DNA from 2 places in the Alteromonas sp. 76-1 genome. Region 2 is predicted to be linked to the other one. Evidence: predicted binding sites of a transcription regulator. Region 2 holds the regulator's gene; the other holds the start of a gene.
What was found. Region 2 encodes LexA, which represses DNA repair genes until DNA is damaged. Its sites were predicted from a motif close to TACTGTATNNNNATACAGTA; they were not measured.
Positions count from the first base shown of each region.

Region 1: ALT761_RS15390 (putative DNA modification/repair radical SAM protein) is a predicted target of LexA. The motif match lies at 9,705-9,724, and genes of this name have one in related genera.

Region 1 covers NZ_LR136958.1:3,557,240-3,569,255, forward strand. The annotation lists gene ALT761_RS15340 (GAF domain-containing hybrid sensor histidine kinase/response regulator) at 1-268, shown strand, start outside; gene ALT761_RS15345 (5-formyltetrahydrofolate cyclo-ligase) at 299-934, shown strand; gene rpiA (ribose-5-phosphate isomerase RpiA) at 1,016-1,672, shown strand; gene serA (phosphoglycerate dehydrogenase) at 2,015-3,244, shown strand; gene ALT761_RS15360 (DUF481 domain-containing protein) at 3,347-4,090, opposite strand; gene ALT761_RS15365 (DUF481 domain-containing protein) at 4,277-5,080, opposite strand; gene ALT761_RS15370 (HDOD domain-containing protein) at 5,322-6,146, opposite strand; gene ALT761_RS15375 (DUF1289 domain-containing protein) at 6,205-6,507, opposite strand; gene ALT761_RS15380 (SIMPL domain-containing protein) at 6,675-7,385, opposite strand; gene ALT761_RS15385 (TIGR03915 family putative DNA repair protein) at 7,533-8,327, opposite strand; gene ALT761_RS15390 (putative DNA modification/repair radical SAM protein) at 8,350-9,591, opposite strand; gene ALT761_RS15395 (efflux RND transporter permease subunit) at 9,946-12,016, opposite strand, start outside.
Region 2 covers NZ_LR136958.1:4,640,243-4,652,258, forward strand. The annotation lists gene ctaD (cytochrome c oxidase subunit I) at 1-1,224, opposite strand, end outside; gene coxB (cytochrome c oxidase subunit II) at 1,234-2,409, opposite strand; gene lexA (transcriptional repressor LexA) at 2,994-3,620, opposite strand; gene ALT761_RS19770 (FG-GAP repeat domain-containing protein) at 3,761-7,348, opposite strand; gene ALT761_RS19775 (TonB-dependent receptor) at 7,504-9,618, opposite strand; gene ALT761_RS19780 (GNAT family N-acetyltransferase) at 9,828-10,382, shown strand; gene plsB (glycerol-3-phosphate 1-O-acyltransferase PlsB) at 10,528-12,016, shown strand, end outside.

The DNA.
Region 1 (12,016 bases), 1.1 Mb from region 2:
TGTAGGTAGCGGTGAAGAAGGCGTAGAGTATGTAAAATCTAATCCGGTAGATTTAGTGTTGATGGACATCAACTTGCCGGGTATTGACGGAACAGAAGCCACTCGACAAATTAAGCAAATACGCGCAACACTGCCCGTAATCGCCTTAACCGCAGATGTTATCACGCAACGAGATTTGTTATTAAAAAATGGCTTAGACGACCTACTTACCAAGCCCGTTGAAAACGCAGAGCTTATTAGGGTACTTAATCACTATTTAGGAAAGTAAGACAAAGTGGAGCCACTGGAAGCCTGCTGTATGGAACGGAATACGTCACACATTATGCCCAAAAAAACATCACGAGCAACACTGCGAAAGGCATTAAGAGCATTGCGCAACGAATTACCTGAATCACAGCAGCAGCGCGCTGCTATCGCAGTACGCGACAACCTCATGTCATTGCCCGATATTACCAACGCATCATCTATTGCTTGTTACCTGCCTAACGACGGTGAAGTGGATTTACGCCCTTTTATGCATGCTTGCTGGAAGCTGAACAACGCATCTGCCCTTCATACTTCTTTGCCTGTGTTGCATCCGGTTTGCAAAGGTCACCTGCTTTTTCTTCGATATTCAGAGAAAACGCCAATGCGCGTGAACAAATACAACATTGAAGAGCCAATGTTAGCCTGCCCAGATGTTATTCCGACTTTTCATCATCAGGTGATACTTATGCCATTAGTAGGGTTCGATGCGAGTGGAAATCGTTTGGGCATGGGCGGTGGCTATTACGACCGCACGTTAGCTAGCATTCAAGCACAAATGATAAAGCCAAAACTCATTGGTATTGCCCACAATTGCCAGCAAGTAGACCAACTTCCCGTTCAGCAATGGGACATTCCTGTAAACGCTATTATCACCCCCACACAGCAGTTGAGCTTTAATCGTACATAACGCACCGTAAATTCCCCTATCACGGTGGGTTAGCTAGCGGTTTTCCGGTAAACTGATGAAAATTTAGTTAGGAGAGTCACTATGGATCAAAATGCAAAGAAGCAAGCAGTCGCTAAAGCAGCCATCGAATATGTTGAAAATGGCAGTATTGTTGGTGTAGGTACTGGCTCCACGGTTAATTTTTTCATTGAAGAACTCGGCAAAATTAAAAATAACATTGAAGGGGCAGTATCAAGCTCTGATGCCTCTACCAAGTTACTAGAAGCCCTAGGCATTGAAGTATTCGCACTAAACGATGTTAGCAATATTTCAGTGTATATCGACGGTGCTGATGAAGTTACCGAACACAAACACATGATTAAAGGCGGCGGTGCAGCCCTTACCCGCGAAAAAATTGTGGCCGGTGCATCAACCACATTCGTGTGTATTGTAGATGATAGCAAGCGCGTTCCCGTGCTTGGCAAATTCCCTCTTCCTGTTGAAGTTATTCCTATGGCGCGATCTTTTGTGGCTCGCGAGTTGGTAAAATTGGGCGGCGATCCTGAATACCGTCAAGGCGTAGTAACCGATAACGGCAACGTTATTTTAGACGTACATAACCTTGAAATCTTAAACCCAAGAGAGCTTGAACAGTCGATTAATAACATTCCTGGTGTAGTCACCAATGGCATATTCGCCCTACGTGGCGCAGACATCGTACTATCGGCCACCGAAACCGGTGTGGATACCTTTAAATAATAGCTTTAAATAATAGCTTTCAAGTTAAACTGATTTCTGTTAGATTTCCGTTTAGACGTCTAGATGGCCTTTCGAGAGTTTGAGGCTAGTACTAGTCGGATGTACCTTCATCGTTACACGTTGATGTAAATTGCGGATACGATGAAGCTGCTCACGTCGAAGAATGTATAACGCGGGGCAGATGGGAGGGAGTAAGGTCGGAACAAACCCTCCACCGCATGGATGCGGTGGCGGAGCGCCCATGGATGGGTTTACCGCGTGTTTGTGTAGGCCTTCTCCCTCCCAGCTGCCGCCCAAACAGCGTACTTATTAAGTTTTACTACAGCGAGAGATAGCAAATCCATGAGCAAAGTTTCACTAGAGAAGGATAAGATCCGGATATTGTTGTTAGAGGGTGTGCATCAAAGTGCACTAGAAACCTTTAAGAATAATGGATACACCAATATTGAGTATCTCAAAACGTCCCTTCCTGAAGAAGAGCTTGTTGAGAAAGTGAAAGATGCGCACTTTATTGGCCTTCGTTCACGTACTCAAATTACTGAGAAGGTAGTAGATGCTGCTCAGAAATTGGTAGCTATTGGTTGTTTCTGTATTGGTACTAACCAAGTTAATTTAGAAGCAACGCAACGCCGTGGTATTCCGGTATTTAACGCACCGTTTTCAAATACCCGTTCAGTGGCAGAGCTTGTACTTGGTCAGCTTATTCTTTTACTACGCCAAGTGCCTAGCAAAAGCGCCAAAGCTCACCGCGGTGAGTGGGAAAAAACGGCCAATGGTTCGTTTGAAGCCCGTGGTAAAACATTAGGTATTATTGGTTACGGCCACATTGGTACCCAGCTTAGTATTCTTGCCGAACACTTAGGCATGCGCGTACAGTTCTTCGATATTGAAGATAAACTGGTATTAGGTAACTCAACGCAAGTTAAGTCGTTAGAGAAGCTGTTGAACACCTCTGACGTGGTATCGCTTCATGTGCCTGAAACTCAGCAAACGCAAAACATGTTTGCAGCTGAGCAGTTTGCGCAAATGAAGAGAGGCAGCATTTTTATAAATGCGTCTCGCGGAACGGTTGTAGATATTGACGCTCTAGCCGATGCGCTTGAAAGCGGGCAGTTAAATGGCGCAGCTATTGATGTATTCCCTGTTGAGCCTAAGTCGAATAACGAAGAATTCCAATCGCCTTTACGTAAGTTTGATAATGTTATCCTTACGCCGCATGTAGGTGGTAGTACTCAAGAAGCGCAAGAAAACATTGGTATAGAAGTAGCCGGTAAATTGGCGAAGTACAGTGATAATGGTTCTACCTTATCTGCAGTTAACTTCCCTGAAGTATCATTGCCAGAGCACATTAGCCGCTCTCGTTTACTTCACGTGCATAAAAACCAGCCGGGTATTCTTACTCAAATTAACCAAGCGTTTGCAGAGAAAGGCATCAACATTGAAGCCCAGTACCTTCAAACTAACGCAGAAATTGGTTATGTAGTGGTAGATGTTCAGCAAGACCGAGCCTATGACGCGCTTGCACAACTCCAGCAGATTGACGGTACGATTAAGACCCGTATTCTTCACTAATGCTATGCATGACGGTTGTCAGATGCCGTCATGCGCTTTAAAGACATAAAAAAACGCTGCCAATTGGCAGCGTTTTTTGTTTCTACTATCGTCAATACGATTTTAGAAGAAGTTGTAAACTAGCGTTACTGCAGTTTCAGTATCAAGCTTTTCAACGTCATCAGATACGTTAGAGTTGTGGTCTAGCTTGAATGACACCTTCATAGAAAGGTTACCGCTAATAGTAGCCGTAAGTGCCGATTCAGCACGAGATTTCGTGTTGTCAGAACCCACTTCCGTACTCACTGTTTGAGTGAATCTAGCTGTGTCTGAAATTTTCCAAGAGTAAGCACTTGAAGCACGAACAATCATACTGTTCTGCTCTTCGCCTTCTTGCGTTTCAGCAAACGAGTAACCAGGACCGATTGAGTACTCTAAAGTGTGACGATTATTTTCAAGTACTTTTTGGTTCCAACCCACAGCAAGTGTTGATTGATAGTCGAAGTTACTTAAACGGTCATCTTCATACGATGCGAAACCAAACAAACGATAATCAGGGTTGTCTAACTTGTAGTTACCCTGTGCAGAGCCGTAAAATTTTTGCGCAGATGTGTATTCTTCTTCGGTACCATCGTCGTTATCTACCGTTTCTTTCTTGTATAGACCTTCAAGAATGTAGTCGTTGCTCCACTGCTCTAACTCTTGGTGAGCAGTAATACCGGCACTAATTGACGATGTTTCAGTGTTACCTGTTGTAGCGATAATACCTAGCTCACCTTCCATAGTGAAAGGTTTAACGTCATCTTGAGCAAAAGTAACAGAAGAGAAAGACAAGGCCAAAAGTGATGCGATAAGCTGTTTTTTCATTAGCAATCCTAGTAGTGTTTTATCCTTTTGCCATGCTGTGAATACCCAACGTAAGCGCTAGCCAGCATAGCCTGAAAAATCTGCGCCAATAGTACCTACCTAAATTTACGAGTCAATGAGGGCAGTACAAAAAGCGAGCAATAAAACGTAAAATTTACACTTATTGATAAGCTTTAAGCCTGATTGTTAGAAGAATTGATAAACCAAGGCCACTGATGTCTCGGTACTTAACCCATCTACATCTTCGGTAGTATCAGTTTCATGATTTAAAATAAACGACAGCTTCATGGCTAAAGAGCCAAACACATTGGCTGACAAAGACGTCTCAGAACGAGATTTAGTATTTTCATCACCCGCTTCAGTGCTAACAAATTGTCGAAGGTTAGCACCAGAAGCCCAGTGATATTTGTATTCAGCAGATGCCCTTACAATTACACCGTTATTGATATCTTCATCTAACGGTTCTTCAAGCTCGACAAAAGCGTAACCCGGCCCAACACTGTAACGAAACTCACTGACTTCGTCTCGCCAGAGACGCTGCGACCAACCCGCGGCCAATGAAGCACGATGCTCATACCCGCTAAAAGAATCATCTTCATAATCGCCGTACATGAACAAGCGTCGACCAGGCTGGTTTAATTTGTAATCGAACTGAGCACTGCCATAGAAGCGTTTGGCCGATAATTCGCGACCAGAGCCATCGGTGTTACTTTCTTGATAAAGCATTTCTGCAAAGTACAGACTGCTCCAATTTTCAGTTTCATGATCGGCGTTAATACCCGCTTTAATGCTCGCTGCAGACGTATTCCCAGTATTTGAAAGTATACCTAACTCACCGTTCAGCGAAAATCTAGGCACTTCGTCGTCGGTGTCTGGCGTAAAATCGGCGTGATAAAGCGTTTGAATTAAATCGCGATCTGCCGCGAAGACGGCAGTGCTTATACTGAGTAGACAGCATACTGCACAAAATAATTTGGTTAGATTAAGCATAATTTCTAGTAATTTTTTATAGGTTCGGTGTTGTTATGCCATAGCCATTTAACACCCTATTATGCCCATCCGTGGGTATTACGTAAGCTATGTGTTTTTACCGCTTAGCTTTTTACCGCTTAGTTGTACAATCGAGCGCTTGCTGAACGGTTTCTAAATTCATATTTAACAACCGTCAAGCTGCTTTGCGTCATACAAAGCCCAAAGCTGCCTTCCATTGTTTTACCTCACTGCCGATAAATCAATGTATAAGCATGGAAATCTTTGCTGTTTCTCTATCGGCGAACTCTATGGCATTTGCCACGTCATCTAGGTTTACACCACTATTATTGGCTATGTCTTCTAAAAAAAGTTCAATGTCAGCATCAGTTTTTTTATTTTGCTGCATGGAAGTGACCCTTGACGCTAATGCCAGTAGCGCAATATCGCTATCTGAAGCCTGCCTCGACACATCATTAGCGTGCATAACCGGATAATAGAGCACAAGAGGAAGCTTCCAATTTTCTAATATGGTACCGCTACAGTTAGAAAAGGTAAAACCAAAATGGTGAATTTGTCTTGCCCCTAGCAACATATCACTATCTTGCTCAATGTAATTTTTGTAAAGCTCGGGCGAGCGTTTAGCTATCACCAATTCACTGAGGTTTTGCAATATACCCATCACGAAGAAACGCTCGCTACCACGTATATTACTGGCCTTGGCCAATTGCTTCGCCACCATTCCACAATACACCGAATCGAACCAATATTTATCAAGATTAATAAGCTGGGTATCAAAGTATTTAAACGCAGTGTTGGCAGTTTCCGCAATCACCAAATTATACAAAGCTTCACCACCAATAATGTTGATGGCTTTTGAAACAGACTCTACCTGTGATGGAAACCGGAATAATGAACTGTTTGCCAATCGCAGCACCTTGGCGGTTAATGACGCATCCAAACTAATTAAATCGCCAAGGTCGCTTGCACTTGAACGCGGGTTATCTAATACCGAGCGGATACGTATACATATATCTGGCAAGGTAAATGACTTTGTAGCAAACGACACATATTTATTTAAGGACATGCAAAGGTTCCACTTTTAGCTATTGCATGAGGGTGTATAAAAATAAAAACTACACCACTTATGCTTTATCAATTTTCTCGGGAGGCGTATCAAACATAGAAATTTGACTAGGCTCTCGGACTTCTTTTGTTGCTTCATTTTGACGACGGGCTCTGCTTAAGGCCGATTTTTTACGGCGCTGACATGCCACTATGACTTTTCGGCGAGTTCCGTCGTCAATCTTGAGCCAATACAATCGCTCTTCTCGGCTGCGGTAGCATCCTTTGCAATACCCTCGCGGTCCAGACTCACAAACACCAATACAGGGGCTTGGAATTTCAAAGAACTCCAGTTGCTGTGCTGGTGGCTTTTGGTCTGTCATGTTTACCTGTATGCGTTTGCTAAAACGCGTTGCGTTAAATTAAAAACACCTTTTTAATGCCACTAATATATTGTTACTGGCCACGTAAACTAAGATAGCTTTTACATTACTCCAGTATATTTTGGGCAAACTCACCAAAATAGCAACTCTGTAATAATACATGAGTATTAATCTACCAGTGTATAGTCAATAGTCGAAACTACCCGTACCTGCTTAATATGGGGGTGATGATGGTCTCTACTAGAGATAGAAAACCGTCCCTGATTAGCCCGTTTTATTTTCCCTAAGGTACTTTTTGAGTCTTGCGCGAATTTTTCAGCCACTTCTCTGGCGTTAACTGTGGCTTCCTCAATCATTGCTGGCTTCACTTCATTTAAGCGCGTAAATACATAATCGGGCTGTGCTTGATAGTGTTGATTGGTTAGCACAACACCAGACTTTAATAAGCTACCTATCTGGCTCATGACCAAGCGTACCTTTTCAACCTCGTTTGAAAACACCGTAATGGTTTGCACTGCGGTGTAACGAAATGGCGCTTTTTCTGTTCCTCCATACTGCTGGGCTAGCTTGTCGGTAATATCTGGCTTACCAATGGTAATTCCGTCTTCGGCAATGCCGTTACTCTGTAAGAATTCAGACACTTTCATGCTGTTAGCTTCAATGTGATTGTATAGCGCGGGTAAATCATTGCCCGCATCAACAAATTGAATAGGCCAAATCACGCGATCAGCTAAGTATTCTCGTTCTGATAAACCTTTAACGGTAACTACCCTGTCCCACGTTTGCATGTCGTTTAATGCTGATGATACCTGTAGCCCTAATATGCCAAGCGCACTCACCATTCCTATTGCCACTACCACTGCTGCACCTGTTTTCATTGCTCTGGTTTCCATTTTTATTGTTGGTAGTACTAGCGTAAGTTCTATAAGGGGCGGTATTAGGTACTGAAATGGCTGAAAAGATTGAGACTTAACGATACATAATGACCAATTGTGGCCGAAAAGAGGTGGGAGAAATGGTAGAAATTAGCGTTTATTCCCCTCTATTATCATTTTGCGAGCTCTTGCATCCGAATTTCGAATCATGTCATCAATTAATGCTGTTTCAGGCATGTTCTTCCAGTATTTTTTGGGCATCGAGCTTAACATCGCATTCTTTTTGATACGGGCGGGATTAAATATATTAGCGTAGTAAGTGAGCCAATATTTTTCGATACGGTCTTCATTAGGAAACACACTCGGATCGGGATTATCTTCTAAAACTAGCTTTTCAGTATCCCAATGAGCAGCCCGATAAGGCGTTAATATAGACCACCGCATATTCTTAAAGCGAGTTTGGAAGAAGTCGAGTTTAATCTCTAAGCTAAAATGTTCCGGTTCATACCAAGCGATAAAGTGCTCTTGTCCGTCAAGCGTAACTTCTCGAAATCTCAAAAAAGCACTTATTTTATATGCATCGCGCTTTACCGCTTTGGCTAACGTAGTAAGTTGCATGATATCTTCATCAGTTTTTAACTGAATAAGGTTTTTGTTTTCGAAAATAACCCGCCATAACACCCGATAACACAATGCGAATCGGCTCGCATCTTGATGACACAGCGCATACTTAAGAATCATTAAGACTGACTTGGGAATAGTGTGTTTCGTATTTGGCCTGCTGGTTACTACGGCTGGTTCCCCGCCGCCAAACAGGTCGTCTTGTATAGACTCTGAAGTTTGCCAGATAATATTTTCAGGGGGGATAGCTTGCGCCAAACATTCTCTTGCTGCTATGCGCCACTCATCGTACCCAGGCACCGAAGTGATTGTGATTGTTTTCATCTTACTGCTAATCCTACTTCAGCTAGGCGCCGAATAACTCAAACTGCTTCGGCGGTTTGAACTGTAACTCAAAATTATTACTATCGAGTAAGTGAATAGCAGGTGAGTAATCACTCACGCTAATGAAAGGTTTCAGCTTTTGTAGTGGCAGACGCATTTTAGTGAGATCCATCCAGCTAAGCTTTGTATAACGACGAATCGCTAGAATTTTTTGTACGGTGCGTGCACCAAGACCTGGCACTCTTAACAACATGAGTTTGTCGGCTTTATTTAAATCAATGGGAAACACATGACGATTGCGCAATGCCCACGCAAGTTTAGGGTCGTGGTCCATATCAAGCATGTCATCGTGCACGATTTCGTCAAGCGTAAATCCGTAGAAACGCAGTAGCCAATCAGCTTGATAAAGACGATGCTCTCGCACTAAAGGCGCAGGCTTCAACGGCAAGACTTCTGATGCATCGGGTATTGGCGAGAATGCAGAGTAATAAACTCGGCGCAGCTTTTGTTGGCTATAAAGTTGAACACTCGCTCCCAAGATGGTTTTATCATTTGAGCCATCGGCCCCTATAATCATTTGCGTGGACTGTCCGCCAGGGGCAAAGCGAGGAGGACGTTTGCCTGTATGCGTCTTATCTACTTTATGCTCAGTTATTTTGTCTTTCAGGGTATTCATCGCACTATGAATAGCGCCGAGATCTTTTTCGGGCGCATATTGATTTAATGAAGGCTGGGTGGGCATTTCTACATTAATGCTTAACCTGTCAGCATATAAGCCAGCTTCAGCCTGAAGTTCAGGCGATGCATTGGGGATTGTTTTAAGGTGAATATACCCCTTAAACCCGTGTTCAACACGTAAGGATTTGGCAATACGCACCATGCTTTCCATTGTCAGGTCTGGCGAACCGACAATGCCTGAACTAAGAAACAAACCTTCGATATAGTTACGCTTATAAAAATTCAGGGTTAGCTCTACCGTTTCTTTGACCGTGAAACGGGCACGTTGAACGCTACTTGATACTCTATTGATGCAATAGTGACAATCGTAAATACAGTAGTTTGTCATGAGTATCTTCAGTAAAGAGACACACCGCCCATCAGGAGTAAAACTGTGGCATATACCCGTTCCGCCAGTAAGAGAACCAATGCCAGTTTTATCAGTTTTACCCGCCTTTCGCTTACCTGCCGTACCGCTTGCACAGGAAGCGTCATACTTGGCTGCATCTGAGAGAATTTCGAGTTTTTGAATCAGTTTGTCATGCATTGCAGGTAATTACTTTCTTTTAGCAAATACACAACGTCAGTGAATTCAGTATTAAATTATGAAAAAAGACGTGTGCATTGCTATTTCGTTTTCAGAATATAAAAAGCGTTATAGCATGTATAAATATACAGTACAAATGCATTTTGCTATCAAAAAGCAAAGCGTAAAAAGTTTGATCCAATGCGCCTTTCACTCACCTCCTCTCACCTACCCCTTCTAGCCCAACGCCTCTCCCAATCCATCTGGCCCAACACCTCTCCCCGATGCCAATCATAAAAAAAGGCCACTTAAATTAAGTGGCCTAAAGTGCCTCCAAAGTACGAGGAGGAGGCAACGCTTGGGTAAACGGGAGAGTTAACCGTTACGTTTTAACAAGTAGTAAAATACAGGGGTAAGAATTAAGCCGAACACGGTGACCCCAATCATGCCAGAGAATACCGCTACACCCATGGCTTGACGCATTTCTGCACCCGCACCAGTGGAAAGCACCATCGGTAACACACCCATAATGAATGCAATCGATGTCATCAGAATGGGGCGAAGACGCAATTTGCTGGCCTCTTTAATGGCTGATAGCGCGTCCATACCCTTGTCTTGCAGTTCTTTGGCAAACTCCACTATCAGAATGGCGTTTTTAGTCGCAAGCCCCACCAACACAATTAAGCCAATTTGGGTAAATATGTTGTTGTCGCCGCCGTATATCACCACACCAATTAATGCGCTTAGCAAGGTCATAGGAACAATTAATATAATGGCCAGTGGTAAGCGCAAACTTTCATATTGCGCTGCCAATACTAAGAATACCAACAGTACGACTAACGGGAAAATAAAGGCCGATGCATTGCCAGCCAATATTTGCTGATAGGTTAGCTCGGTCCACTCGTAGGTCATGCCTAGCGGTAGCGTTTCATCAAGAATTTGCTCAATCGCGGCTTTGGCTTGATCTGAACTGTAGCCCGGCGCTGGTGAACCATTTACTTCAGCGGTGACATAGCCGTTGTAATGCATCACCCTGTCTGGCCCTGCACTGTGCTGAATATCTAGGAATGAACCTAGTGGGATCATATCGCCTTTATCGTTTCGCACTTTAAACTGGGTGATATTTTCAACATCTTGGCGGTACTGTGCATCGGCCTGAACATTTACCTGATAAGTTCTACCGAACAAGTTGAAGTCGTTGACATAAGCTGAACCTAAATACGCCTGCATGGTGTCAAACAAGGTACCAATATTAACCCCTTGGCTAACGGCTTTCTCGCGATCTACATCCACATTTAACTGAGGCACGTTCACTGTAAAACTAGTGAAGCTACCGGTTAATGCTGGGTGCGCCCAGGCTTTGCCAATCACCTCTTGGGTTACTTTTTCAAGTTCAGCAAAACCTAAGTTTCCTCTATCTTGCACTTGTAGCCTAAATCCACCAATGGTGCCAAGCCCCATTACCGGCGGTGGCGGGAATATAGCTACATACGCCCCTTTTATAGAAGCAAATTGTTGGTTCAGTTGCATTGCAATAGCACCGGCTGACATGTCGGGACTTTGACGTTCATTGAACGGTTTAAGTGGTGTGAACAAAACCCCTGAACTTGGACTGGTTGTAAAACCATTAATATTCAAACCAGGAAATGCGACTGCATCTGAAACCCCAGGGTGTTCCATCGCAATACGCGACATTTCACGCACCACTTCCTCGGTTCTATCTAGCGACGCGGCATTAGGCAACTGCGCAAATGCAATAAGGTACTGTTTATCTTGCGGTGGTACGTAGCCAGTAGGTGTATTAGCAAACTGGAAATAGGTTAACCCTAACAAACCAGCGTAAAGCACCACTACTACACCGCTTTTGCGAATAAGCCCGCCTACAGCGCCCGTGTATTTTTTGGCACCGCGATCGAACATTTTATTAAACGGCGTAAATACAAACCGACCTAATAATTTATCCATACCACGGCTTAACCAATCTTTTGATTGGCCATGGGGCTTTAATAATAACGCCGACAGCGCTGGGCTTAAGGTTAATGAGTTAATCGCCGAGATAAAGGTAGAAATGGTAATGGTTAACGCAAATTGCTTATAAAACTGACCGGTTAGGCCACTCATAAAGGCAGTTGGGATAAATACCGCTGCCAATACCAAGGTGGTCGCAATAATAGGGCCTGTTACTTCTTTCATAGCTTGCACAGTGGCATCGAATGGCGCTTTGCCATCGGCAATATTCCGCTCTACGTTTTCCACCACCACAATGGCATCATCAACTACAATGCCGATAGCGAGTACTAGTCCAAACAACGATAACGCGTTTAACGAAAAGCCCATCAATTGCATAAACGCAAAAGTACCTACCAATGAAATGGGCACAGCCACTAAAGGAATAATAGAAGCGCGCCACGTTTGTAAAAACAGCACTACAACCAAAACAACCAGT
Region 2 (12,016 bases):
GGCGCCAGTGACCAGTACGTAATGGAAATGTGCGACCACGAAATAGGTATCGTGGTATTGGAAGTCCACCGGCACGATAGCCAGCATTAATCCTGACAAGCCGCCGATGGTAAACAATACGATAAACGCAATGGCAAACATCATGGGCATTTCAAAGGTTAGAGAGCCCCGCCACATAGTCGCCACCCAGTTGAAGACCTTCACGCCTGTAGGCACCGAGATAAGCATAGTGGCAAACATGAAGAACATTTCCATATACACCGGCATGCCGGTGGTAAACATATGGTGAGCCCACACAACAAAAGAAAGCAGCGCAATAGAGCCGGTGGCGTACACCATTGATGCGTAGCCAAACAGCTTCTTACGGGAAAACGTAGGGACAATTTGAGAGATAATACCAAAGGCTGGCAATATCATGATGTACACCTCAGGATGCCCAAAGAACCAGAAGATATGCTGGAACATAACGGGGTCACCGCCACCTGCCGCATCAAAGAAGCTGGTGCCGAAGAACTTATCCGTCAGCACCATGGTAACCGCTCCGGCCAACACCGGCATTACTGCAATAAGCAAGAAAGCAGTAATAAGCCAAGTCCATACGAATAAGGGCATTTTCATCCATGTCATGCCAGGAGCTCGCATGTTGAATATGGTCACGATGACGTTAATGGCGCCCATAATGGAGGAAATACCCATGATATGTACCGAGAACACGAACAATGCGGTTGAGTCACCACTATAGGTGGTAGAAAGTGGCGCATAGAAGGTCCAACCAAATGCAGGGCCGCCGCCTTCTAAAAATAGCGAGCTAAGTAGAATAAGAAAGGCGCCAGGTAATATCCAAAAACTCCAGTTATTCATTCGCGGCAGAGCCATGTCTGGTGCACCTATCATCATAGGAATTAGCCAATTGGCAAGCCCTGTAAAGGCTGGCATTACCGCACCAAATACCATGATAAGACCGTGCACAGTCGTCATTTGATTAAAGAAGTTTGGCTCAACAATCTGTAATCCAGGCTGAAATAGCTCAGCACGGATCACCATGGCCATGGCACCACCAATCAAAAACATAATAAAGGCGAACCATAGATACAAAGTGCCTATATCTTTATGGTTAGTGGTAAACAACCATCGGGTTATTCCTTTTGGAATATGGCTATGATGGTCATGATCTTCGTGATGCGCCGAGGTATCCGGCGCAATGACATCAGTTGCTTTACTCATTACGCACTCCTAGTTCCCATTAACAACGGCGTTAACATCTTTGGCCTGCACCATATCACCCGTGTTATTGCCCCACGCATTTCGTTCGTAGGTCACCACAGCCGCAATGTCTTTCAGGCTTAACATTTTTCCAAACGCCTGCATGGCCGTACCGGTTTTACCGTTCAACACAATATCAATATGTGCAGTTTGGTCTTCAAGTACCATCTCACTGCCTTTAAGCGCAGGGAAAACGCCGGGTAAACCTTCGCCGTTAGGCATATGACAAGCCGCACAAGTGGCGTTGTAAACCCGCTTGCCTTCATCCATAAGTTCATCCATCGACATATTCATCGACAGTAAACGCTGCTCTTCTTCTTTCGCTTGGCGAGCGGCTTCTTCTTGTTCGTTTATCCAAGCATCAAATTCAGCAGGCTCTTTAGCAATGACCACAACCGGCATAAAGCCATGATCTTTGCCGCATAGCTCGGCACACTGTCCACGATAAACACCAGGCTCATTTACCTTTGCCCAAGACTCGTTAATAAACCCAGGGTTAGCATCTTTTTTCACTGCAAAGTCCGGTACCCACCACGAGTGAATAACGTCATCAGAAGTAATAAGAAAGCGCACTTTTTGCCCTGTGGGGATGACCAACGGACGGTCGACCTCCAACAGATAGTTCGTGCCTTTTTCGAATTTGTTTTCAATTTGCTCTCGCTGCGTCGCCATTAACGAATAGAACTCAACGTCCCTGTCCATATACCGGTAGTGCCACTTCCACTGGGAACCAGTAACGACAACGGTAAGATCGGGTTCGCTGGTATCTTCCATCGCTATAAGGGTTTTAGCGGCAGGAATAGCCATAAGAATAAGAACGATGAAAGGCACGACCGTCCATGCAATTTCCACTTTTACATTTTCATGGAAGTGAGCGGGCTTAGCGCCTCTGGATTTACGGTGCAAGTACATGGAGGCAAACATAACCCCGAAAACTGCAACAGCAATTGCGATACAGATAAAGAACATCAACATATGCAGGTCGTAAACTTGACCACTTATGTCTGTTGCGCCTCGGCGCAAATTTATGGAAGAGCCTTCGCCCGTTGCTGCATCAGCAAACAGTAGTGGCGAGGTAAGCAAAAGTGGAAGCCCGTAAAGCCACTTTGTCACTTGTGTCGCCGCTTGTGTCGTTACTCGTTTCACTCAACACCTCCGTTATAACAGAAGCATTGACGCACTGGTTGCGCTGCGCTTCTGGCAACTGATACCCGAAATCCAACTTTTAACTTAACTATCTAGCCTTAGTTGTAAACCAAAGTTGCAGCTATTGTTATTATTTTGTTAAATACAGTATAAGAATTGCTCAATAAAACGCACAAGTCTAGTCTTTTCTGAGAAAAAACAATTGCAGCGTTGAATTTTTAATCAAAAGTTGTATGTAAGAGAAATGACACATACAACAGCGTATGGATGCTGTAGCGATAATTAGTGAGCTTGTTTGAAACGCTCATTTTGAACGAGATAGGCAAATAGAAGCTGCCAATAAGTTTCTTATAATCAAAAGCTAGTTGCGTAATTTTGATTATTTTTCAAACAAAATAGGTGACAAAAATAGCGCTAGCTAGCACTGAAAAAGGTGACATAAATAGAAGAAAATATGTGGGAGCGGTATCTGGTGGCTTTTAAGAGATTTCTTAGGCTTAAATACGATTATGGTGTAAGCAAGGTATGGTAAACATACAAAAAAGCGGCCTATAAGCCGCTTTCTTTACTAAATAGCTAAAAGGTTACATCCAGTCAGCATTTCGAATAACACCAACGGCAATCCCTTCAATGGAGAAAGGCTCTGACGCTAAGTCGACTTTAATAGGTGAAAATTCATCATTTTCAGCGTGAAGTAATACTTCGCGGCCACGCTTTTCAAGGCGTTTAACAGTAACGTCTTCATCGACACGTGCCACTACCACCTGCCCATTATGGACATCCGTAGTACGATGCACGGCTAGCAAGTCACCATCAAGTATACCAATGTCTTTCATACTCATACCGCTTACACGAAGTAAGAAGTCAGCGTGAGGCTGAAACAGGGCAGGGTCGACCTTATAATGAGACTCTATATGCTCTTGCGCTAGAATCGGCTCGCCCGCAGCCACTCGGCCAATAAGAGGAAGCCCTTCTTCTTCAGGGGTTTCATCTTCAAGAGGAATATTCAACTTAATACCACGAGAAGTGCCTGGAAGGATTTCGATGACGCCTTTACGGGCCAACGCTTTTAAATGTTCTTCAGCGGCATTTGCAGAACGAAAACCTAAATGACGGGCAATTTCTGCACGGGTAGGCGGCATGCCAGTTTCGAGCATCGTTGTTTTTATAAGCTCGAGAACTTCTGTTTGTCTTGCTGTGAGTGGGCGCATAAAAGACCTGTCTGTCTATACAGTTCCTGTAAGTATATACACCTAAAAGGAAATGACAAGCATTGGATGCTATTTACATGCTTCGAACACTTGCCATAAAAAAAGAGCCCTACCTTAGTAGAGCTCTCTGCAAACATCTACTAATGCACCCATATAGCGCTAGAATAGGTAGACGTTTGTATTTCAAGGTTCCCTGAATCAGCTTTGCGCACTTTCAAATTTCCGTAATCTTGACCTTGCCGACTTGCAAACGCAGGACCGCGCCACCTTACAAAGCCATCGGTTCCAAAGCTAACAAGATGGCTATAAATGTTAAGTGAGAAATCGGCTGTATTATGGCTAACGCCAATAAGATTCTGGTTTTGTTCAGTAGTTACGTCAGCTTGAATATTCGTTATATCTGCAGGTATGCTCGCACGCAAGCTCTCGGTAAGCGCCTCACCAGAAAAGTCATAAACAATCAGCTCATCATCATAATTCGTACACGCTAATTCCGGCTGCTCATCTGAGTCTGCATTAATAGTAATTAGCTGATCGCATATACCGTCCACCGACGCGGCTTGTGATAGTCCTGCATCGGTTATCTTTAATACTTCCATGCCAGACTCGTTAGTTGTCAACGCTACAAATGCACTTCCGTTTGAAATAAAGGGAGCGAGGTGCGTGACATGACCGATATTATAGTTAGCAATAATCAATTGGTTTTGAATATCAAAAATATTCAGTTCAGTCCCAATCATTACTAATGCGTCAGTGAAGCCATCGAAATTCATGTCTAAGGCTTCAATTATGCCAATATTGCTATTACTACTTGAATCATACTGCCAGTGAACCTCACCATTGTGTAGCTGGATAGCGGCGAAGCTTCCATCGTAATAATTGGTTGTCGATGTAAACAAGTCGCCTGCACCATCATTGTTAAAGTCGGTTGCTATAGAGTTAGTGCCTGCGCCCCAGTTCTCTGAAACTGTATCACTTAGTTCTATATTTCCCTCTTTATCCAACATGATATAACGTGACGAGCCATAGCCACTTTCAGTTGAAGAAATAAAGAATATTGCACGCTCATCATTGTCGATGACATTTGCCCAACCAGCTGACGAAAAGCTATCTAACTGTACTTCCGCAGTATTTTCTTTGATAGTAATTGTGCTGCCATTCAGTTCTGCGGTGATAAGTTCATCAGCGCCAGTAGTCGAAACACCGGTTCCCCACAACACCTCTGTTGAACCATCATTATCTATATCACCCACTGTAATTGATGTTACACCATGGTCTTGTGAACTCACTCGCCATAGCTCACTCAAATTACCATCGATCATTGTGTAGGCAGTAACGTCTCCCCATTGGCAATCGCCGACAAGGAGGACAGATTGTCCAGACAAAACTGCATCATTGATATCGCATGTGTTGAAGTTATCAAAATTATCCAGCTGCACTTTGGTAATCGCTGAGTACACCTCAATATAACCCCAATAATCAGCACCCACGATTTCACTCACACCATCCCCGTCAAAGTCAGGAACCGCAATATGCGCATCGCCGAAACCATTACTTTTGACCCACTGGTTTTCACCAGTTGCTAAGTCATAAACGAAACCACTATTAGCGACAAGCTCCAGTGCTGAATCATCATCAACATTGGCGACAGCGATTTCTTTTGCATTACCAACATTAAAACTAAATAGCGTAGTTTCTGGTGAATCTAAGGCAATAACATTGGCCGTGGTATCATCGCTATAATTTTCAGCAGCAACGAGGTAAATAAGCTCTTCGATACCATCGCCATCGATATCGGTAAGGATAGCGCTCTTAATTTCCAAATCACTTTCGATCAGACTTTCAGCCATTTTATTTGTGTCGGTAATTACCGATACGCCATATTCTGTCACAACGAGAATATCGTCTTTATCATCGCTATTCACATCGCTAATCAATACCTGACGAAGTAATCCGTCGGTTGGGAGCATATATGGATATAACCACGTTTGCTGATAGCGCCCATTAATCAATGAAAGTGTGAATACATTGGAATTAGAATCTGTAGACACTAGTTCGTTGTTACCGTCCCCGGTTATATCTGCTACATGCATAGCATTATTTTGACTAGGTACTAGCAATCCAGAGCGAGCAAGAGTGATATCTCTGTCTGATAAAACGGCCACATCACGCTCAATATACGTTTGTGGATCTGAACTGTTATCAGAAAAAGTAAATGTAAAATACTGCACTGGAAATAGTTGTTCATTAGGGACTTGCCAGCTAATTACACCATTATCAGATAACGTTACTCCATCGGGTCCAGCTATTAAACCAGCCCCAGTTGAAGACTCTCCAGTATCTGGGTCGTTAATTAGCACACTAAATTCTACATAATCGCCGGCTTGGATTTCGTCGGGCAGATTGTCGATAACAACCTCTGCAGGACTGTCTTGAAGTTCAATCTCTAGTGGCCATGATTCCACAACGTTAACACCGTCTGACACCACGGCTGATACTTGTAACTTATCGCCAAAAACGGCCACATTGGGAGGTAAGGTGGCTTCTGTATAATCGTCTAAAAGCACCTCATTCAAATACCATCGGTAGCTAATAGTCAGTTCTTCGTTAGTATTATCTGGATCATAATATTCGGTTGGTTCGACCATAATAGTTGAGGTTGTGTACACCTCGTCCCACCAAGGGTCTAGCAAATACGGCGTGCCAACATATGGGGGTAGCGAGAGTTCATCTATCGGTAATAGTGTTTTGTCGTTGTTTCCATACAGTAACTCGTAAACGTCATTGTAATAAACACCCATATCGAAGACTTCATCGCCATCAGTATCAACCACAAATTTGACTGGTCCCTGTTCGAAAATAAATGCGGCTTTATTCGCGCCCTCCATTAAAAATGTAGTCTCATACAGATAAGGAGGATATTCGCCATTAACATCTAGTAAAATGCTAACTTTTCCCACATCACCAATATAAATATCACCTTCCATTGAAACAGCATTCGAGTAGTAGCTATAGGTCTCATTCGACGTTGTATCGATTTTGTAGCTTTTGTCGCCTATTCTCGCGGTAATGTAGTTTTCAAAAGTATCGCTATAGCCAGTTTCATAATCGGTTCCAGTATTTTTATAAGATGCGTAACCAGATAACGTCGTAATAACGTCATCATACGCCCACTGGAGATCGCCAAAATACGTTACGAAATGGAAGTTATCTTCACTTAATGACAATATATCAAGCGCTGCACGACCATTTAGGGTCACATCGTCATAATAATATTGGCAATTTGAGTATGTTAGCGAAAGCTTAACTGTTTCATTGCTCTCTATCTTACCAAGATACCTTACCGTTCCTCTTTCACCACACTGGTAGGTAGCATCTACATTTCCGTTAGCATCTATTGCATCAGAAAAGTCTTCTTCCCCTATACTGGGAATGACCAACTGAGATTCACCAAATAATAGGGAATAAGCTTCTTCGGCTATGGAAGGGGTCATTTCTGGGCTTGCGTTGCTACCGGCATAGTCTTCGTTAGCGATAGAAACCGCAGCACTTTGCAACTCACTAGATGTGTAGTTAGATGCGTCCTGAATTTTTTCTATGGAAGTAATAGGTGCTGGCAGCGGAGTTGGCGTGACTGGAGGGTTGGAATCTGAACCACCTCCACCACCGCAGGCAGTAATTGCTAGTAAGCTTGAAGCAAGCACAGAAATACAGACAAGTTTATTCACTTTTTATCGTCCTTGATTTTTATTTTTCGGGGGTAAAAATACCCTAGTGATATTATTTGAACAATAAAAATATGCTTAAAAACTTCGAAATGGGTTAAATTTAATGTAAAAAGCGGCCATTGGGCCGCTTTGAGTATTGACTTTGATTGTTCGTATTAAAACTTATATTGCAAACTCACGCGCGCATTAAGCGGCTCGCCGGTGGCAATATTGTTGTCGTTGTGTGCTGACGGGAAATAGTCTTCATCGAATACGTTTTCCACGTTTAGCTGAAGTTTTACGTCTTCGCTGTAATCGTAATACACTGCAGCGTCTACGCGAACAAAGTCAGGCAACTCAACGGTATTATTTAAAGAGGCATACTGCTCAGATTGATAAATCACGCCTAATGCAACACGCCATTTATCGTTAACTTCATACTGGTTCCATAACGTCAGCATGTGTTCTGGTAGCTGTGCTAAGTCGCGATTTGCCAGTGCGCCGTCTACAATGCGGCCCATTTCTTCGCCATCAAGGTTGCTATACCCAGCATTTATTACCCAACGCTCTGAAAGCTTGCCCACCACTTGCACTTCAAAACCTTTGGTTTCGGTGCCAGTTAAAATAGACGCTTCTGGATTGTTAGGATCCTGCGCTGTGCCGTTTTCACGTTCAACTTCAAATGCCGCCGCGGTTACGCTAAGTGAGTCAGAGAAATTCCATTTAACGCCAATTTCTTTATTTTCAAATTCTTCAGCTTCCAGCGCTTGGCTTGTAAGCGACAAGGAAAGGAATTGATCACCTGAACGAGGTAAAAACGATTTGCTGTAACTGGCGTAAATCGAAACTGATTCTGCTGGCTTGTAAATTAGGCCTGCACGAGGAGACACTTGTGAATCAGAGCTTGAAAGAAAACCACTGTTACCATCGTCGGCACCGTTAGCTACTTCAATACTGTCTACCACATCGATATCAAAATTATCGTAGCGAAGACCGGCAACCACAATCCAATTCTCGTTAAGCTTAATTTCATCTTGCACGAACGCTGAGGTAAAGGTGACGTCTGACGCACGATCTCTTACTGGGTCTGTCAGCGTCATTGAAGGAATAACCAATGGGTCGCTAAACACAAAGGATACTTGGTCGTCTTGGCTGTCTGCAAAAAATGCATCACGACGAGCATTTTCTGTATCTTGGCTGCCGTACTCCATTCCTGTTAGTAAGGTATGGTTGATATCACCTGTTGCAAACTGCCCGATAAGGTTTAATTGAACCAACGCATTCTCACGAGTAGTGGTATCGCGATAACCGTCTAACGTAACCGTACCTGCATCAGCGTCAAAATTAACGGGGTACAAGTTTTGATAAGCTTTGTCATAGTCAGCAAACTGAACGGTACCGTTCAAGTTCCAATTCTGCGATAGTGCATGATCAACTCGAACACGGGCAATATGTGCTTCAAGGGTAGTATTGTTGAAATCTGGATCACCAAAGTAGGTGTCGTCATAGCCTTCTAGCGGCGCACCATCTAATGAAGGTATACCTCTATCGACTAAACGGTCATCGTTCACGTATTCGTAAGATGCAACCACCGTGGTGTCGTCGTTAGCCATCCATGTATAGGTAGGGTTAATGGCGTAACGTTCACCATCTTTAAAATCACGATGATTATCAATACTGTCAAACACACCGTTAAAACGAAAAGCATTGTTCGCATCTATGGATTTATTGGTATCTACACTAATAGAACCCGCACCAAAGGTATCAATACCTGCTGACAAAGTGGTGAAATCTTCTGCACTACTGGCCACTTTAGTCACACGGTTAACCACGCCACCGCCACCACCACGGCCAAATAAAAGCGCGTTCGCGCCACGCAATATTTCAACGCGCTCTAAATTATATAGCGGGCGAAAGTACTGAACGTCGTCACGAAGACCATCAACAAAGAAATCCGCAGTGGTGTTCTGACCACGGATAGTCACTTGATCGCGATGATCTTCACCCAAGCCAATGCTCACACCTGGGGTGTATTGCATAACATCAGCAATGCTAAACAATGCTTGTTCTGAAATTTGTTCTGCGCTTACAACAGATACTGACTGCGGCACGTTAACTAATAGTGTAGGGGTTTTAACCGCTGTGGCGACTTGTTGGCCAAAGAATGCGCCGCGTACAGTAATACGCTCAACACTTTCTTCTGACTCAGTTATATTTTCTTGAGCCAAAACAGATGTGCCATAAAGTGCTAATAGAACAGCAGTAGAAATAGTTGCTTTACCAAGTTTCAAGCAAGTCTCCTCGAGTGATAATCCAAACAGTATTGAAAATGATAGATATTCTTATTTAGAACGGATTCTAGTCAGATTTTTTGGTAATTAAAAGGTGTATTAATAAAAATTAAACTTTTGTTATAAATGCCTCCGTCAGCTTAACGAGACAGTTTATTGAAACCGGCCTTTCGAATGGGCTCAGTACCTTCAATGGAATTTACGTCAAGATGACAAGTTTGCGATTAAGGCATAAAGTAAACCTTCTTCTAGCTATGCTTAATCAGAGTATTAATACCATCATGTTGCATTACCTCGACTATACCCCCGAGTTGGCCCCCCATTTCGACCGCATAAATAGAGAGTGGATAACCAAGATGTTTCATTTAGAGAGTATTGATGAGGCTGTTATTGGTTACCCGCAGCGCAACATTATCGACGAAGGCGGATATATTTGGTTTGCTGAACATCCCGACTTTGGCATTGTAGGTACATGCGCATTAATGAAAAAAGGAGAAGGAGTATTCGAACTTACTAAGATGGGAGTGGTCAGTGAAGCCAGAGGATTAAAAGTAGGGGAAGGCTTGTTACAGCATGTGTTGAATCACGCCCCTGCCATTGCTTTTAATACACTATTTCTTTTAACCAATAAGAAGTGCGAAGCCGCCATTCATCTTTATGAGAAAAATGGCTTTGTTCATTGTGAAGAAATCATGCAAAAATTTGGTTGTGCTTATGAACGCTGCGACGTGGCAATGTATTATAAAGGTACTGTCACCAACTGATGGGTGAGTAAAAAGACGCTCAATCAATATGCTATGGCGACGATTTATACTAATGATGCTTTCAAACAGCCCCACGCCCTCTGCAAGACTTTGCATGAGATGTGGTACACTTCTCCCGTTTTAATTTCATAGGATTACAGAATTCATGTCGTGGATGCGAAAAGCCCTTTTGTCGCTATTTCATTATCCTGTTAAGTTGCTGGTTAAAGCCCACAGCATTCCCGTAAACGTAGAAACTGAGCTTGGCATTGATAAGTCGAAGCCCATCGTTTACTTGCTTCCAGCAAACTCGGTAACCGATCAATTAGCGCTTAGAATGTCAACAGAAGCACTAGGCCTACCGAGCCCGACTGATACGCTTACGTTGGCGGGTAGAGAATACCCTTCTACATTGTTTTTGCGTAAAACCCAGCCGATATTTCGTTCACAAGCAGACGATACGGGTATTGAAGATGTATTTACTGACTTGTTTCATTTGCACAGAGATCATCATCAATTAGATCTTCAAGTGGTTCCGGTGTTTGTAACCTGGGGCCGAGCGCCTGGCCGAGGAACGCCAGGGTTAGCCGATCTTATTGCCGACAATGCAGCGCCAAGTTGGCTAAGAAAACTCTTTATTGTGATGTTTTTAGGCCGCGATAACTTTATTAATTACTCAAAAGCGGTATCGGCTCGCGCCATGTCAAATCAACATGGCAGTGATAAAAGCATTGCACACAAGTTAGTACGTGTAGCAAGTACTCACTTTCAGCGTAAACGCCAAAGCATGACTGGCCCTACCTTGTTGGAGCGCCAAGAGTTGAACAACAGCGTACTAGGTTCTGATGCCGTGCGCCGCGCTATGGCTGAGGAATCGCGCAGTAAAAAAATTACTCATGAAGCGTCGAAAGACAGAGCGCAATCATACGTTACCGAAATAGCGGCTGATTACCGCGAAGGACTTATACGTTTTGGCGACCGACTGCTTACTCGCATTTGGAACAAAATTTACAATGGTATTAGTGTTGGCCACTCTGAACGTATTCGAGAATTAGCCGCAAACGGCCATGAGATTGTTTACGTGCCTTGTCACCGCAGCCACATGGATTACCTTTTGCTGACCTACGTGATTTATCATGAAGGTATGGTAACCCCTCACATTGCCGCCGGTATTAACCTAAACTTCTGGCCGGTGGGTAAGATTTTCCGCCGTGGTGGTGCCTTTTTCTTACGCCGAAGCTTTGCAGGTAATAAGCTATATACCGCCGTGTTCCGCGAATATTTAGAGTTACTTTTCAATAAAGGCTATTCAGTTAAGTATTACCCTGAAGGTGGCCGCAGCCGAACTGGCCGACTCATACCGCCCAAAACAGGCATGCTAGCCATGACCATTCAGGCCATGCTGAAAGGGGTAAACAGGCCAGTTAGCTTGGTGCCAGTCTATATTGGTTACGAAAACGTGATGGAAGTGAAAAGTTACCTGAATGAGCTTAAGGGTACTAAGAAGCAAAAAGAATCGAACTGGCAAGTGTTCTCGGCTATTCGCAAGCTTAAAAACTACGGTCATGGTTATGTAAACTTTGGTGAGCCTATTCAGCTGAATCAATTTTTGGAAACCCATGTGCCAAATTGGCGTGACTGCCGTGATGCTGAGC